DNA from 2 places in the Mycobacterium sp. DL592 genome. Region 2 is predicted to be linked to the other one. Evidence: predicted binding sites of a transcription regulator. Region 2 holds the regulator's gene; the other holds the start of a gene.
What was found. The regulator HspR, encoded in region 2, represses chaperone genes until heat shock. The targets are predictions, from matches to a motif close to ANNTGAGTNNNNNNNACTCANNT.
Positions count from the first base shown of each region.

Region 1: a site for HspR is predicted at 3,099-3,121, ahead of lon (endopeptidase La). Genes of this name have one in related genera too.

Region 1 is NZ_CP050192.1:2,124,752-2,132,218, forward strand. Features, by position in the region: gene HBE64_RS10330 (alpha-amylase family glycosyl hydrolase) at 1-1,255, shown strand, start outside; gene HBE64_RS10335 (DUF1810 domain-containing protein) at 1,257-1,676, opposite strand; gene HBE64_RS10340 (esterase family protein) at 1,968-2,978, shown strand; gene lon (endopeptidase La) at 3,133-5,454, shown strand; gene HBE64_RS10350 (SHOCT domain-containing protein) at 5,591-6,328, opposite strand; gene HBE64_RS10355 (hypothetical protein) at 6,325-7,467, opposite strand, start outside.
Region 2 is NZ_CP050192.1:4,573,306-4,580,772, reverse strand. Features, by position in the region: gene dnaK (molecular chaperone DnaK) at 1-249, shown strand, start outside; gene grpE (nucleotide exchange factor GrpE) at 246-875, shown strand; gene dnaJ (molecular chaperone DnaJ) at 907-2,094, shown strand; gene HBE64_RS22080 (heat shock protein transcriptional repressor HspR) at 2,091-2,462, shown strand; gene HBE64_RS22075 (aldose 1-epimerase) at 2,551-3,453, opposite strand; gene HBE64_RS22070 (acyl carrier protein) at 3,463-3,705, opposite strand; gene HBE64_RS22065 (dihydrolipoamide acetyltransferase family protein) at 3,723-4,940, opposite strand; gene HBE64_RS22060 (alpha-ketoacid dehydrogenase subunit beta) at 4,937-5,962, opposite strand; gene pdhA (pyruvate dehydrogenase (acetyl-transferring) E1 component subunit alpha) at 5,959-6,930, opposite strand; gene acsA (acetate--CoA ligase) at 6,927-7,467, opposite strand, start outside.

The DNA.
Region 1 (7,467 bases), 2.4 Mb from region 2:
ATTCGTCGGCGCCTTCCCGACCAACAGCCCGCCCGGACCCGATGAGCACCGGTTGCGGCGCCTGGTCGGCTGGCTCGACCACGCGGTGGAACTCGGCACTTCGGGCCTCGCACTCGGGCCGGTCTTCGCCTCCCGCACCCACGGCTACGACACCACCGACCACTACCGCATCGATCCGCGCCTCGGGGACGACGGCGACTTCGACGTGGTGATCGCCGAAGCCCACCAGCGTGGGTTGCGGGTGCTGCTCGACGGCGTGTTCAACCATGTCGGAACCGATTTCGAGCGCTACCGCAGTGCGTTGGACGGCGACGCCGACGCGGCGGGCTGGTTCCGCGGCCGTCCCGGGCACTTCCACACCTTCGAAGGCCACGGCGAGCTCATCACCCTCAACCACCGCAGCCCCGACGTGGTCGACTACGTGGTGGACGTGATGAACCACTGGCTCGACCGCGGCGCCGACGGCTGGCGCCTGGACGCGGCGTACGCGGTGCCCGAATCGTTCTGGGCCGCGGTGCTGCCGCGCGTTCGGCAGCGCCATCCCGACGCATGGTTCGTCGCCGAGGTCATCCACGGCGACTACGTCGGGTTCGTCGAGGGCTCCGGGGTGGACTCGGTGACCCAGTACGAGTTGTGGAAGGCCGTGTGGAGCAGCCTCAACGACGGCAACTTTCACGAACTCGACTGGGCGCTGCAGCGCCACAACGACTTTCTGGCCCGCTTCGCGCCGCAGACGTTCGTCGGCAATCACGACGTGACCCGGATCGCCAGCCAGCTCGACCGCGCCGAGCATGTCGCGCACGCGCTGGTCCTGTTGTTCACCACCGGCGGGGTGCCGACGATCTATGCCGGTGACGAGTTCGGGTACCGCGGCGTCAAGGAGGAGCGCGCTGGCGGTGACGACGCGGTGCGCCCCGAATTCGGCTCTTCGCCTGCAGATCTCGACGACGACGGCCGTGCGGCGCTCAACCTGCACCAGTTCCTGATCGGGCTGCGCCGCCGCAACCCCTGGTTGCACGAGGCGACCACCCGGGCGCTGCACCTGGAAAACCGTTGCTACGCATACGAAACCCGATGCGGTGACGACGCGTTGATCGTCGCCCTCAACGTCGACGACACACCAATGCATCTGCCCGTCGCCGAACTGGCCGGCAGGCAGGCCCGGCTGGCCGGCGGCACCGGCGCTCCGCCGGAGGACCTCGTCAGCGAGGTGGTGGTTCCGCCGCAGGGCTGGCTGGTGCTGCGCCCCGAGTGAGCTACCACAGGTCCAGCGTCCGTTGGTCCTGTTCACCGGCATAGAACCGGTCGAGCACCGCGCGGAAATCGGCATTGTCACCAGTAGCGTTGGCGAACAACGTCATCGATGACCGCACCTTTAGAGTGTCGGGCCAGCCGAAGATGTCGTCGGCCGATCGTCCGTCGATACCCGCGACGATGCGGGCGCATTCGCGCAGTCGGGGACCGAGAACCGGGTGAGCCAGGTACGCCCGCGCCTCGGCCAGCGAAGCGATTCCGTAAAGCCTTGCCGTCGAACTGTTTCCGAGGCCCTGCAGCTGCGGAAAGACGAACCAGATCCAATGGCTGCGTTTGGCGCCGGCACGCAGCTCGGTCAGCACGCGGTCATAGACCCCGTGCTGGGCATCGACGAAGCGCTGCAGCTCGAACGGATCGTCCATCCCTCCACCGTGCCATACCCCCGGTGTTGCTGGGCCGTGATCGTCCTGTTATCTCCGGGCCTCCGCCACCTCCCGGCATCGGTGGTGTCTGCCCAGTTCAGCGCCGATACAACGTTGGCGCTCTGTATCCAAAGTGACTCCTGTGACAATTGGGGCGAGTCCTTGGCGTCTCCCTATCGTTAGCTAACCGCGACTTGGCGCACCGCTTCGCGTACCGAATCCGTGGTGCCGCACGTGTTTAGCTACCCGCGCACAGCACTTTGACTACTGACCGAATACATATGAAAGGTGATGGTTGTCGTCATGAAAATCGTCGAGATGATGCGAGGCACCTGGTTGCGCCGCCTGGCCGCAGCCTTCGTGGCCGCACTCTTCTTGCCCGGCTTGATCGGCGTTGTCGGCGGTTCGGCGACAGCGGCCGCCTTCTCCAAGCCCGGGCTTCCCGTTCTCTACCTTGATGTTCCGTCGGCCTCGATGGGCCGCAACATCCGCATCCAGTTCCAGGGCGGCGGCACGCACGCCGTCTATCTGCTCGACGGCCTGCGCGCGCAGGACGACTACAGCGGCTGGGACATCAACACCCCGGCGTTCGAGTGGTTCTACGGCTCGGGCCTGTCGGCAGTCATGCCGGTCGGCGGCCAGTCCAGCTTCTACACCGACTGGTACCAGCCGTCGCAGGGCAACGGTCAGAACTACACCTACAAGTGGGAAACGTTCATGACCCAGGAGCTGCCGACCTACCTGGCCGCCAACTACGGCGTCGACCCCAACGGCAACGCGGTCGTCGGTCTGTCGATGGCCGGCAGCGCAGCGCTGACCTACTCGATCTACTACCCGCAGAAGTACACCTACGCCGCATCGCTGTCGGGCTTCCTGAACCCGTCCGAGGGCTGGTGGCCGATGCTGATCGGGCTGGCGATGAACGACGCCGGCGGCTACAACGCACAGAGCATGTGGGGTCCGTCGTCCGACCCGGCATGGCGGCGCAACGACCCGATGGTCAACATCAACCAGCTGGTCGCCAACAACACCCGGATCTGGATCTACTGCGGCACCGGTACGCCGTCGGAGCTGGACACCTCCGGTGGCGGTGGCAACCTGATGGCCGCACAGTTCCTGGAGGGCTTCACCCTGCGGACCAACAAGACCTTCATGGACAACTACCTGGCGGCTGGTGGACGCAACGGCGTGTTCAACTTCCCGCCGAACGGCACCCACAGCTGGGGCTACTGGGGACAGCAGCTGCAGTCGATGATCCCGGACATGCAGCGGGTTCTGGGAGCCACCCCGACCGCGGGCTGATCCCGGTCACATCTAGCCAGCGAGCCTGTCGCCTTTCGGCGGCAGGCTCGCTGCTTTTTTTGCGCTGCACCCGTCCGCCGCGGGCGAACACCCGTTCGGGAACAACCCCACCATCACCAAGGTTGAGCCTTTCAGACTGAACTTTGGAGGATTGATGGCTGAAGCCACATCAGTGCCCGTCCTGTTTCTGAGCGACCCGATCGTGCTGCCCGGCATGGTGGTTCCGATCACGCTCGACGACACCGCCCGCGCCGCGGTCGACGCAGCCCGCGCCAGCGATTCCGGCAAGCTGCTGATCGCGCCGCGCCTCGACGACCGCTACCCCTCCTACGGGGTGCTGGCGACGATCGTGCAGGTGGGCCGTATCGCCGGCGGTAATGCCGCCGCCGTGGTGCGCGGTGAGCGCCGCGCCCACATCGGATCCGGCACCACCGGCCCCGGCGCCGCGCTGTGGGTCGAGGTCGAGGAAGTGACCGAGTCCGACCCCACCGACGACACCAGGGCGCTGGCCGCTGAGTACAAGAAGCTGCTGCTGGCCCTGCTGCAGCGTCGCGAGGCCTGGCAGCTGGTCGACGCCGTCAACCAGCTCACCGAGCCGTCTGCGCTGGCCGACACGGCCGGCTACGCGTCGTATCTGAGCGACGTGCAGAAGCGTCAGCTGCTGGAGACCGAGAGCGCCGACGAGCGGTTGCAGGTCCTCATCGACTGGACCGCCGAACACCTCGCCGAGGTCGAGGTCAGCGACAAGATCTCGCAGGATGTTCGGGAGGGCATGGACAAGCAGCAGAAGGACTTCCTGCTGCGCCAACAGCTCAACGCCATCCGCAAGGAACTCGGCGAGGGTGAACCCGACGGGAGCGACGACTACAGGTCCCGCATCGAGGCCGCCGACCTGCCCGAGAAGGTGCGCGAAGCCGCGTTGCGCGAAGTCGGCAAGCTGGAACGCTCCAGTGACCAGAGTCCCGAGGGCGGCTGGATCCGCACCTGGCTGGACACCGTCCTGGACCTGCCGTGGAACGTCACCACCGAGGACTCGACCGACCTGAAGTCGGCCCGCGACATCCTCGACGCCGACCACCACGGCCTCGAGGACGTCAAAGACCGCATCGTCGAATACCTGGCGGTGCGGGCGCGTCGCACCCAGCGCGGCCTGCAGGTGGTCGGCGGGCGCGGCTCCGGTGCGGTGATGGTGCTGGCCGGTCCGCCCGGGGTGGGCAAGACCTCGCTGGGCGAGAGTGTGGCCCGCGCACTGGGCCGCAAGTTCGTGCGCGTCGCCCTCGGCGGTGTGCGCGACGAGGCCGAGATCCGCGGTCACCGGCGCACCTACGTCGGCGCGCTGCCCGGCCGCATCGTGCGGGCGATCGGCGAGGCCGGCTCGATGAACCCCGTCGTGCTGCTCGACGAGATCGACAAGGTCGGCTCGGACTACCGGGGCGACCCGAGTGCGGCGCTGCTTGAGGTGCTGGACCCCGCGCAGAACCACACCTTCCGCGACCATTACCTCGATCTGGACCTCGACCTGTCCGACGTGGTGTTCCTGGCCACTGCCAACGTGATCGAGAACATCCCCTCGGCCCTGCTCGACCGGATGGAGCTCGTGCAGATCGACGGCTACACCGAGGACGACAAGGTGGCCATCGCCCGCGACTACCTGCTGCCCCGGCAGCGGGACCGCGCGGCCCTGACCGCCGACGAGGTGACCGTCACCGACGACGCGCTGCGCAAGATCGCCGCCGACTACACCCGCGAGCCCGGCGTGCGGCAGTTCGAGCGGCTGCTGGCCAAGGCCATGCGCAAGGTGACCACCAAACTGGACTCCACCGATGCTCCCGTCACGATCGACGAGCCCGACCTGGTCGAGTACCTGGGCCGGCCGCGGTTCACCCCGGAGTCGGCCGAACGCACCGCGGTGCCCGGCGTGGCCACCGGGCTGGCGGTCACCGGACTGGGCGGCGACGTCCTCTACATCGAGGCCGGCGCGACCGACGGGGAGCCCAGCCTGCAGCTGACCGGTCAACTCGGTGACGTGATGAAGGAGTCGGCGCAGATCGCACTGTCCTACGTCCGCTCACACGCCGCGCAACTGGGCGTGGACCCGGCGGCCCTGAACCGCAAGATCCACGTGCACGTGCCCGCCGGTGCGGTGCCCAAGGACGGCCCGTCCGCCGGTGTCACGATGGTCACGGCCCTGGTGTCGATGGCCACCGGACGGCAGGTGCGCTCGGATGTGGGCATGACCGGCGAGGTCACGCTCAACGGCCGGGTCCTGCCGATCGGCGGGGTCAAGCAGAAGCTGCTGGCCGCCCAACGTGCCGGGCTGTCAACGGTTTTCATTCCGGCACGCAATGAGGCCGACCTGGACGACGTCCCGGCCGAGGTGTTGGCTGCGCTCAGTGTGCAGCCGATGACCGATGTCGCCGACATCGTGGCGTTGGCCCTGGAGCCGACGGCCGAGGCGGTCACCACAGCGGCCTGACACGCGGTGGTGCGGGGTCGGTGGCGATAGCCCTGGCTATGGCCTACGACCCCGCACTGGCCGACCGGATTCGTAAGGCGCTCAGCGGAGTCCGCGGCGGCTACTCAGGTTCCCAGCCGCCCAAATAAGGCGGTTGTCAGGACTCCAGCAATTGCTTCTTGGCGGCGCTGAACTCGGCGTCGGTGATGTCACCGCGGTCGCGCATCGTCAGTAACCGCCGCAATGTCTCCGCCGCCTCCGCATCGAGGTCATCGGGTATCGGGGTGCCGCGCACGATCGGCTCGTCGGGCACCGGTTCGATGTGCTGCGGATCGGCGGGATCGACGAGCACTGCCAGCCTGTCCCCCGGTTCGGGAACCTCACCGAGGGTGAAGGTGCCCGTCATCGCCGCCTCGTATGACGAAGCGCCAGAGGCTGGTTCGACGCGCACCCGCATCGCACGTCGCGCGGAGTCCTTGGTGACGATGACATTGAGTGCGGGCCGCACCACGTCGAGCACCACAGCCGACGCCTGCACACCGGCGCCACGCAGCCGGTCGACCCGTTTGACCGCGACCGTCAACCACACCCCGTAGGCGGCGACGATCGCCCCACACACCGCGACCCCCCAGCTGAACAGCGGCGCGGTCCAGTCGGCCGCCCAGGGCACCGTCGATGCGATCAGCCAGCCCAGCGTCACCGAACGCGGGGTGCGGCGCGATATCTGCAGGAACACCACGAACTGGACGACGTAGCCGGCCACCCACACCCCGAGTGCCCAGCCCTTCTGCGACAGCTCGGTGGCCTCGGCCAGCAGGTGTGCCCCGATCAGGGCCGGCGCGACCACAAGCACACACCACAGTGCCGAGAGCACCGCAATCCCGCGCCACATCATCGGGCCAGGGTATCCACCAGTTCGGTGACGACGTCGGTATCGGCGAGCAGCGTGACCATTCCGGTGCTGCCGTCCACCCGTACCCGGGTGCCGGTCACCAGTCGCGTGGCCGCCCCGGCGACGCCGGTGAGGACCGGAACACCCAGGCGGGACAGCAGACTGAGCGGCGGGGCACCGTCGACGACGATCCCACCCGGTGCACCGAACAGGAGAATCGATTCGACGTCAGCTGTGGTGATCACGGCGACGTCGCCGGGGCCCAGACCCGCATCGGCGGCCGAGCGCACCACGCGCACCGTCCCCTCGAACACCCCGCCGACGACGCCGGTGCCCTGCAGGCGCTCGTCGGCGACTACAGGGTCGGGCGCGCTCTGCGGCGACCAGCCACCGTCGATCACGGTCGGCATCGTCATGGCCTGCAGCCGCTGCCGCTCGGCGGCGCGCCGTTTGATGCGCAGCTGCGCGTCCACCGGCATGACGAGTGCTTCCTCGACGGTGAGGAAGAACAGGTCGTCGGTCTCGGCGAGTTTGTCCTCGCCAACCCGTCGGCCGGCCAATTCCCTTACCGCTAACCGGAGTTGGTGTGTGAAACGCAGAGTGCAGTCGAGCGCGACAGCATGGTCGGGCGCTGGCTGGCCGTCGGTGTACTCCGGATAGCGCTGCATCGCCCGCTCACCCGCGGCGATCACGGCATCGGGGCGGTCCCCGATCACCGACACGGCGAGCTCGGCGCTGCCGGGGCCGCGATGCCCGATGTGGGCGAGGACGGTATCGACGGCGGTGCCCACCATGGGCGCCGCGGTGCGGACCGCATCCAGGTCGCCGGAATCCAGCGACTCCCGGACGTAGGGATGAGCCCGCAGCACGTTGGCGAGCGAGGCGATCTCCGCGTCGATCCGCACGTTCTGGGCGCCCGTCGCGGGCGCCGCGGCCAGCTCGGTGAGCAGCCAGGCCTGAGCGGTCAGCACCCAACCCTCGTGGACTCTGCTGCGCAGCAACCGGATTCGTCCGTCCAGCTGGGCGTCACTGAGGCTCGGCAGGGAGTCGGCAGCCCGGTACTCGCCATCGGCGGCAGAGGCGTATGCCGCGACATGACGGCCCAGCATCCGGCCCGCGGCGACGATCCGGGCCATCGACAG
Region 2 (7,467 bases):
GTTCCCGAGGACACGCTGACCAAGGTCGACGGCGCGATCGCCGAGGCCAAGACCGCGCTCGAGGGCACCGACATCGGCGCCATCAAGTCGGCGATGGAGAAGCTGGGCGTCGAGAGCCAGGCCCTGGGCCAGGCGATCTACGAAGCCACCCAGGCCGAGCAGGCCGCCGGTGGTGACTCTTCCAGCAGCTCGTCGTCCGACGACGTGGTGGATGCCGAGGTCGTCGAAGACGATCAGGAGAACAAGTGAGCGAAGGGCATGCAGACGAACCGGTGACCGTCACCGACAAGCGTCGCATCGACCCGCTGACTGGCGAAGTTCGCGAGTCCTCCGCCCCGGCCCCCAGTGGGCCGGGGTCGGAGGCTCCCGGGTCGGCGGGTGGCGAGTTGGCCGACAAGATCGCCGAACTCACGTCGGACCTGCAGCGTGTGCAGGCCGACTTTGCCAACTACCGCAAGCGTGCGCTGCGCGACCAGCAGGTTGCCGGCGAGCGGGCCAAGGCCGTCGTGGTGAGCCAGTTGCTCACCGTCCTCGACGATCTCGACCGCGCCCGCAGCCACGGTGACCTGGAAAGCGGTCCGCTGAAGTCGGTCGCCGACAAGCTGGTGGCCGCCCTCACCGGGCTGGGCCTGACTGGCTTCGGTGCCGAGGGCGACGAGTTCGATCCCTCGCTGCACGAGGCCGTCCAGCATGAGGGCGAAGGCTCCAAGCCGGTGATCGGCACCGTGATGCGGCAGGGCTACACCCTCGGCGATCAGGTGCTGCGACACGCCCTGGTCGGCGTTGTCGACGCGGTCGACGGCGACGCCGATGGGGCCGACACGCCCCCGAACGCAGGAGACTCCGGCGGTCAGAACGCAGAATCAGATCAGTAAGAACGACAACACGGTAAGGAGGTGACGCTGCATGGTTCAACGAGAATGGGTTGAGAAGGATTTTTACAAGGTGCTCGGCGTCTCCTCTGACGCCGACGAGGCGGAGATCAAGCGGGTGGCCCGCAAGCTGCTCGCCGAGAATCATCCGGACCGCAACCCGGACAATTCCGCCGCCGACGAACGCTACAAGGAGGTCGGCGAGGCCCGCGATGTGCTGACCGACCCGGCCAAACGCAAGGAGTACGACGAGACCCGTCGTCTGTTCGCCGGTGGTGGCGGCTTCGGCCGCCGGTTCAACAACGGCGGTGGTGCCGGCGCCGGTGGCGGCTTCGGCGGCGATGGTGGGGAGTTCAACCTCAACGACCTGTTCGGCCAGGCCGGCCAGGACGGCGGCGCCAACATCGGCGATCTGTTCGGCGGGTTGTTCGGCCGGGGCGCTCAGCAACGGCCGAGCCGGCCGCGCCGCGGCAAGGATCTCGAGACCGAAACCGATCTCGACTTCCTGGAGGCGACCAAGGGTGTCGCCATGCCGCTGCGGCTGACCAGTCCGGCTCCGTGCACCAATTGCCATGGCAGCGGGGCACGTCCGGGCACCAGCCCGAAGGTCTGCGCCACGTGTAACGGCTCCGGGATGATCAACCGCAACCAGGGCGCGTTCGGGTTCTCCGAACCGTGCACCGACTGCCGGGGCAGCGGCTCGATCATCGAGCACCCGTGCGACGAGTGCCGCGGCACCGGTGTCGCGACCCGGACCCGCACCATCAACGTGCGGATCCCTCCCGGCGTCGAGGACGGTCAGCGTATTCGGCTGGCCGGCCAGGGTGAGGCCGGGCTGCGCGGCGCGCCGTCGGGTGACCTGTACGTCACCGTGCACGTGCGCCCTGACAAGGTCTTCGGCCGCGACGGCGACGACCTGACCGTGACGGTTCCGGTGAGCTTCACCGAACTGGCTTTGGGTACAACACTTTCCGTGCCGACTCTGGAAGGCAAGGTCGGTGTTCGGGTGCCCAAGGGCACTGCCGACGGACGCATCCTGCGGGTGCGTGGCCGCGGTGTCCCCAAGCGCAGCGGTGGGCACGGCGACCTGCTGGTCACCGTCAAGGTCGCGGTTCCGCCCACCCTGGAAGGCGCCGCGCTCGAAGCGCTCGAGGCTTACGCCGCCGCGGAAAAGGCCAGCGGGTTCGACCCGCGAGCTGGTTGGGCAGGAAACCGGGCATGAGCGCATCGGAAGAGTCGCGCACATTCCTGATCTCAGTGGCCGCCGAGCTGGCCGGTATGCATGCGCAGACGCTGCGTACCTATGACCGGCTCGGCCTGGTCAGCCCACAGCGCAGCTCCGGTGGCGGGCGCCGCTATTCGGAACGTGACGTGGAGCTGCTGCGCGAGGTGCAGCGGCTCTCGCAGGACGAAGGTGTGAACCTCGCCGGGATCAAGCGCATCATCGAGCTGACCAATCAGGTCGAGGCGCTGCAGTCCCGCATCCAGGAGATGGCCAGGGAGCTGGACTCGTTGCGCGCCAACCAGCGTCGCGACCTGGCCGTGGTGCCCAAGAGCACCGCGCTGGTGGTCTGGAAGCCGCGGCGGTAGTCACCGGCCGCCCGCCGCTGCGCCGAGATTGAACTCACGCAGAAGAACTGCGAGTAGCGAGCTGCGCAGGATCAATCTCGGCGAGAAGTCAGGCGACGCGGATGGTGAAGACCGACGTGGCGGGCAGGCCCGGCTCCGCGACGGGATAACCGCCCGCACGTAAAGCGTTGGTGGGCGCCGCCATCGGTTCGATGGCCACCAGTTCCTCACCGAGGGGCGCGAAGACCTGCGCGGCGGGGTAGCCGCGGTCGAAGACGATCTCGATACGGCGGTCCCCGCCGGACAGGGCGAACACCGCCCCCGGCTCGACCCCGTCGAATCCGTCATCGAACGTCTTGTTGCCCAGCGGTTCCGAGAAGGCCGCCCAATCCTCCGCCGCTCCCGTGGGGATACCCCGCTCGTCGACAGGTAGGTGCCGCAGCCTTGGTGCCTGCAGCGTCCACTCGGCGCGCGGAACCTCAGGGATGGCGAAGTAGGGGTGGAATCCGTAACACAGCGGCACTGCCGCGGCGGTGGTCGGGTTCACCGTCGTCTGCACGGTCAGAGCCCGGTTGTTCAGCGTGACGTCCAGGGTCAGCTCGTGCGGGAACGGGAAGCTGGCCAGCAACCCCGGCAGGCTCCCGAAGTCGAGGTCGGCGGCCAGCCGATCGCCGGACTGTTCGGTGACCAGCCAGCCCGGGTATGCCGAGAGCACACCATGTATCGGCAGGCCGTTGCCGTCGGCACGCACCCCGCCAACCCCGGGTGTCACTGTCACCGCACCCCCGTCGACGCCATAGGTGTTGGCGCTCAACCGGTTTGCCCACGGGTAGAGGATGGGCACCCCCATCGTCTTGCCGTTGTCCAGATAGGCCTGCAGGCCGCGCCGCTGCCCGAGCAGTTCGACACCGCCGTCGGCCAGCGAGGTGCAGATCATTCCGGCCGACGGCACGAAGGTTGCGGTGAGCGCCGAGGTGGGATCGGTGAGGACGACAGACGGCAGCTGGGCCATCGTCGAAGTCTAGCGATGCGCGCCGATATAGCTCGTCAGGTCGTCGATGGTGCGCAGCGACTTGTACTCGGACTCCGGGATGTCGACCTCGAAACGTTCATGCAGGCGTACCAGGAAGTTCAGCCAGTCCATCGAGTCCAGGTCCACCTGGTCGCGCAGCAGTTCGCTGTCGGACAGATCGCCCTCCTCGACCTCGGGTGCGATCGCGAGCAGCTCGGCGACCACCTGGTCGCGGATGTCGGCGGTACTCATCATGGGCTCCTTAGTGCTTACAGTTCGGCGGGCTGCTGCAGCAGGCGGTCGATCTCGGCGAGGAACAGCGCGCCGCGCGCACCGTCGCTGGCGCGGTGGTCGGCGGCCAGACTGGCCTGCACCGTGGTCGCCACCCGGATGCCGCCGTCGACCACCACCACCCGCTGGGCGGGCTTGCCGAATCCGACGATCGCGACCTGCGGGGGATAGATGACCCCGAAGACGGAGTCGACGCCCTTGTCGCCGAGATTAGTGAGGGTGATGGTGGGATCGGACATCTCTGAGCTGCGCAGCGAGCCGGCCCTGGCGCGGGCCACCAGATCGGTCAGGTCGCGCATCAACTCGTCGAGTTTCTTCTCGTTGACGTCGTGGATCGCCGGGGCCACCAGGCCGCCGCCTCGCAATGAGATCGCCACGCCCACATGGACTTGCGTGGAGGCTTCGAAGCCGTCGTCGTGCCAGAACCCGTTGAACTCGCCGTAACGTTGGGCGGCCAGCGCGACCGCTTTAAGTTGCAGCACCGCCGCCAGCATTCGCTCGGTGATAGGCACCCCGGCGTTCTGCTCGGTGAGCCAGGCCAGCGCGGTGTCGAGGATGATCTCGTCCGACAGGTAGTAGTGCGGGATCTCGCGCTTGGAGCGGCTCATCGCCGCCGCGATCGACGCCCGCATGGCAGCACCGCGTTCACGGGCCTTCTGCGCCGCCGACTTGGGCTCAGCGGAGACGACGGGCTTCGATGCGGGCTTGGGCTTTTCGTGATGGGCGGTGGCCGCGGCGTGTTCGACGTCGTGCAATGTAATCGCGCCCTGCGGGCCGGTGCCGGTCAGCGTCTTCAGGTCGACGCCGAGCGACGCCGCCGTGCGCCGCGCCACCGGTGAAACCCAGAGTCGGTGCCCGACCGGCGGCTGCGGGTGCGCATCGGTAGGTGTGACAGCCGCCGCCGACGGGGCCGCCTCGCTGACCGCGGCGGGTGCGGCCGGGCGCGGCTGCGGGGACGCACCGGCTTCCAGGATGGTGGCCAGCGGTGTGCCCACCTCCACGGTCTGGCCCACCGGAACCAGTAATTCGCCGATAACACCGTCGTGCCAGCATTCGATTTCGACTGCAGCCTTAGTGGTTTCGACGACGGCGACGATCTGGCCGCGGCTCACGGTGTCGCCGGGTTTCACTAGCCACTCGTTGAGCGTGCCCTCGTCCATATCGGCGCCCAGCGCCGGCATCGTGAAGTCGATCACGATCTGCCCATTCCCGGGTCGCTGCGCTCCTGCCCGCCGGTGCTCACCCCGGCATCCCCGAACAGGCCGCGCACCGCAGCCACGATCTTGTCCGGTTGGGGCAGGGCGGCTTCCTCGAGATGCTTGGCATAGGGGATCGGCACTTCGACGGTGCAGACCCGGGCGATCGGCGCGTCGAGCTCATAGAACGCACCCTCGACGATGCGCGCACTGATCTCGCCTGCCAGGCTGCCCGTGCGCCACGCCTCGTCGACGATCACCGCACGATGCGTCTTGCGCACCGAGTCCAGGATCGTCTGGTCGTCCAGCGGGCGCAGCACCCGCAAATCGATGACCTCACAGTCGATTCCGGCCTGCGATAACTGGTCGGCGGCGTCGAGCGCCTTGGGCAGGCTGCCGCCGTAGGCGACGATGGTGACGTCGGTGCCCGCGCGCCGCACTGCCGCCCGCGCGATGTCAGTCGCCGAGAAGGACTCCACATCGGCGGCCAGGTTGTACAGGCCGACGTGCTCGAAGATCACCACCGGGTCGGGATTGTCGAGCGCAGTGCGCAGCATCCCGTAGGCGTCGACCACTGTGGCCGGGGCCAGCACCGTGATGCCGGGGATGTGGGCATACCAGTTCTCCAGGCTGTGCGAATGCTGCGCGGCCAGCTGGCGCCCGGCGCCGGTCGCCATCCGCACCACCAGTGGAACCGAGAACTGCCCGTTGGACATATGGCGAAGCGCCGACGCGGTATTCACGATCTGATCCAGGGCCAGCAGGCTGAAGTTGACCGTCATCACCTCGACCAGCGGCCGCAGCCCGCCCAGTGCGGCACCGATCCCGATCCCGACGAATCCCAGCTCCGAGATCGGGGTGTCACGGATGCGATCCGGCCCGAACTCCTCGAGCAGACCCTTGGACACCGCATAGGTGCCGCCGTAGCGGCCAACGTCCTCACCGAGCAGCACCACCCGCTCGTCGGTGCGCATGGCGTCGGCGATGGCGTCGTGCAGGGCACTGCGATAGGTCGCCTTCACGACACTGCCTGCGGCGTCATGACATCCCGGGTGAGGTCCTCGACGCTCTCCAAGGTCCCAGCCTCGGCGTAGGCCACCGCGTCGGCGACCTCGCCCGCGACCGCGTCCTCGATGGCCGCGATGTCCTCGGCGGTGACCAGGCCTTCGGTCAGGCAGGTGTCGGTGAACGTGCGAATGGGGTCGTGTTCACGCCACTTCTCGACTTCGGCCTTGTCGCGGTAGAGCTCCGGATCGAACATCGAGTGCGGCCGGAACCGGTAGGTCCGGAACTCCAGGAAGAACGGTCCGCCTTCGGTGCGCACATGCTCGACCGCCTGCTGCATCGCGGTGTGGCAGGCCAGCACGTCCATGCCGTCGGCGCTGGCGGCAGGGATCCGATAGGACTCCGCGAGCACGAGCAGGTCGACGTCGGAGAGCTCCCGCTCGATCGAGGTGCCCATCGCGTAGCGGTTGTTCTCGCAGCAGAACAACACCGGCAGCTTCCACAGCTGCGCCATGTTCATGGTCTCGTGGAAGGCGCCTTCTGCCATCGCACCCTCACCGAAGTAGCAGGCGGACAGCCGGTTTCGTTTCAGATAGGCGTCGGCGAAGGCCAGTCCGGCCGCGGTGGGCAGGCCGCCCGCCACGATCGCATTGCCGCCGTAGAAGCGCCGGTCGGCATCGAAGAGGTGCATCGAGCCGCCGCGGCCGCCCGAACAGCCCTGCTGTTTGCCGAACATCTCGGCCATGATCTTGGTCATCGGGATTCCGCGCAGCAGGGCGTGCGCGTGCTCGCGGTAGGTCGCGATCACCGCATCCTCGGCGCCCAGGACGCGCAGTGACCCGGCGGCCACGGCCTCCTCCCCGACATAGAGGTGCAGAAAACCGCGGATCTTGCCGGCGCTGTACATCTCGGCGCACTTCTCCTCCATGCGCCGCACCCGGATCATGTCGGTCAGCAGCTCCCGCGCCAACCTCGGGTCGGTCATGCTTTCACCCCCGCCGGGCTTTCCACGGTCGAGATGTCGCCCTCGGGCAGGCCCAGTTCGCGGGCCTTGAGAAGCCGGCGCATGATCTTGCCGGATCTGGTGTGCGGCAACGAGTCCACGAAGTCGATCTCCTTGGGCGCCACCGCCGCTCCAAGTCGCTTGCGGGCATGCCCCATGAGGTCGCGGCGCAGCGCCTCGTCACCGGTGTAGCCGGACTTCAGCGTGACGAACGCCTTGACCAGTTCGCCGTAGGTCGGGTCGGGTTTGCCGATCACCGCTGCCTCTGCCACGGCAGGATGGTCGGTCAGCACGTTCTCGACCTCGAACGGTCCGATCAGGTGCCCCGATGCCTTGATGACGTCGTCGGCTCGCCCGACGAACCACAGGTAGCCGTCGGCGTCACGCTTGACCAGATCGCCCGACAGGTAGAGGTCCCCGTGCGGATCCGGGTGAAAGCACTTGCGGTAGCGCTCGTCCTGGTTCAGATAGCCGCGGAACATCGACGGCCAGCCCACCCGCAATGCCAGCTCGCCCTCC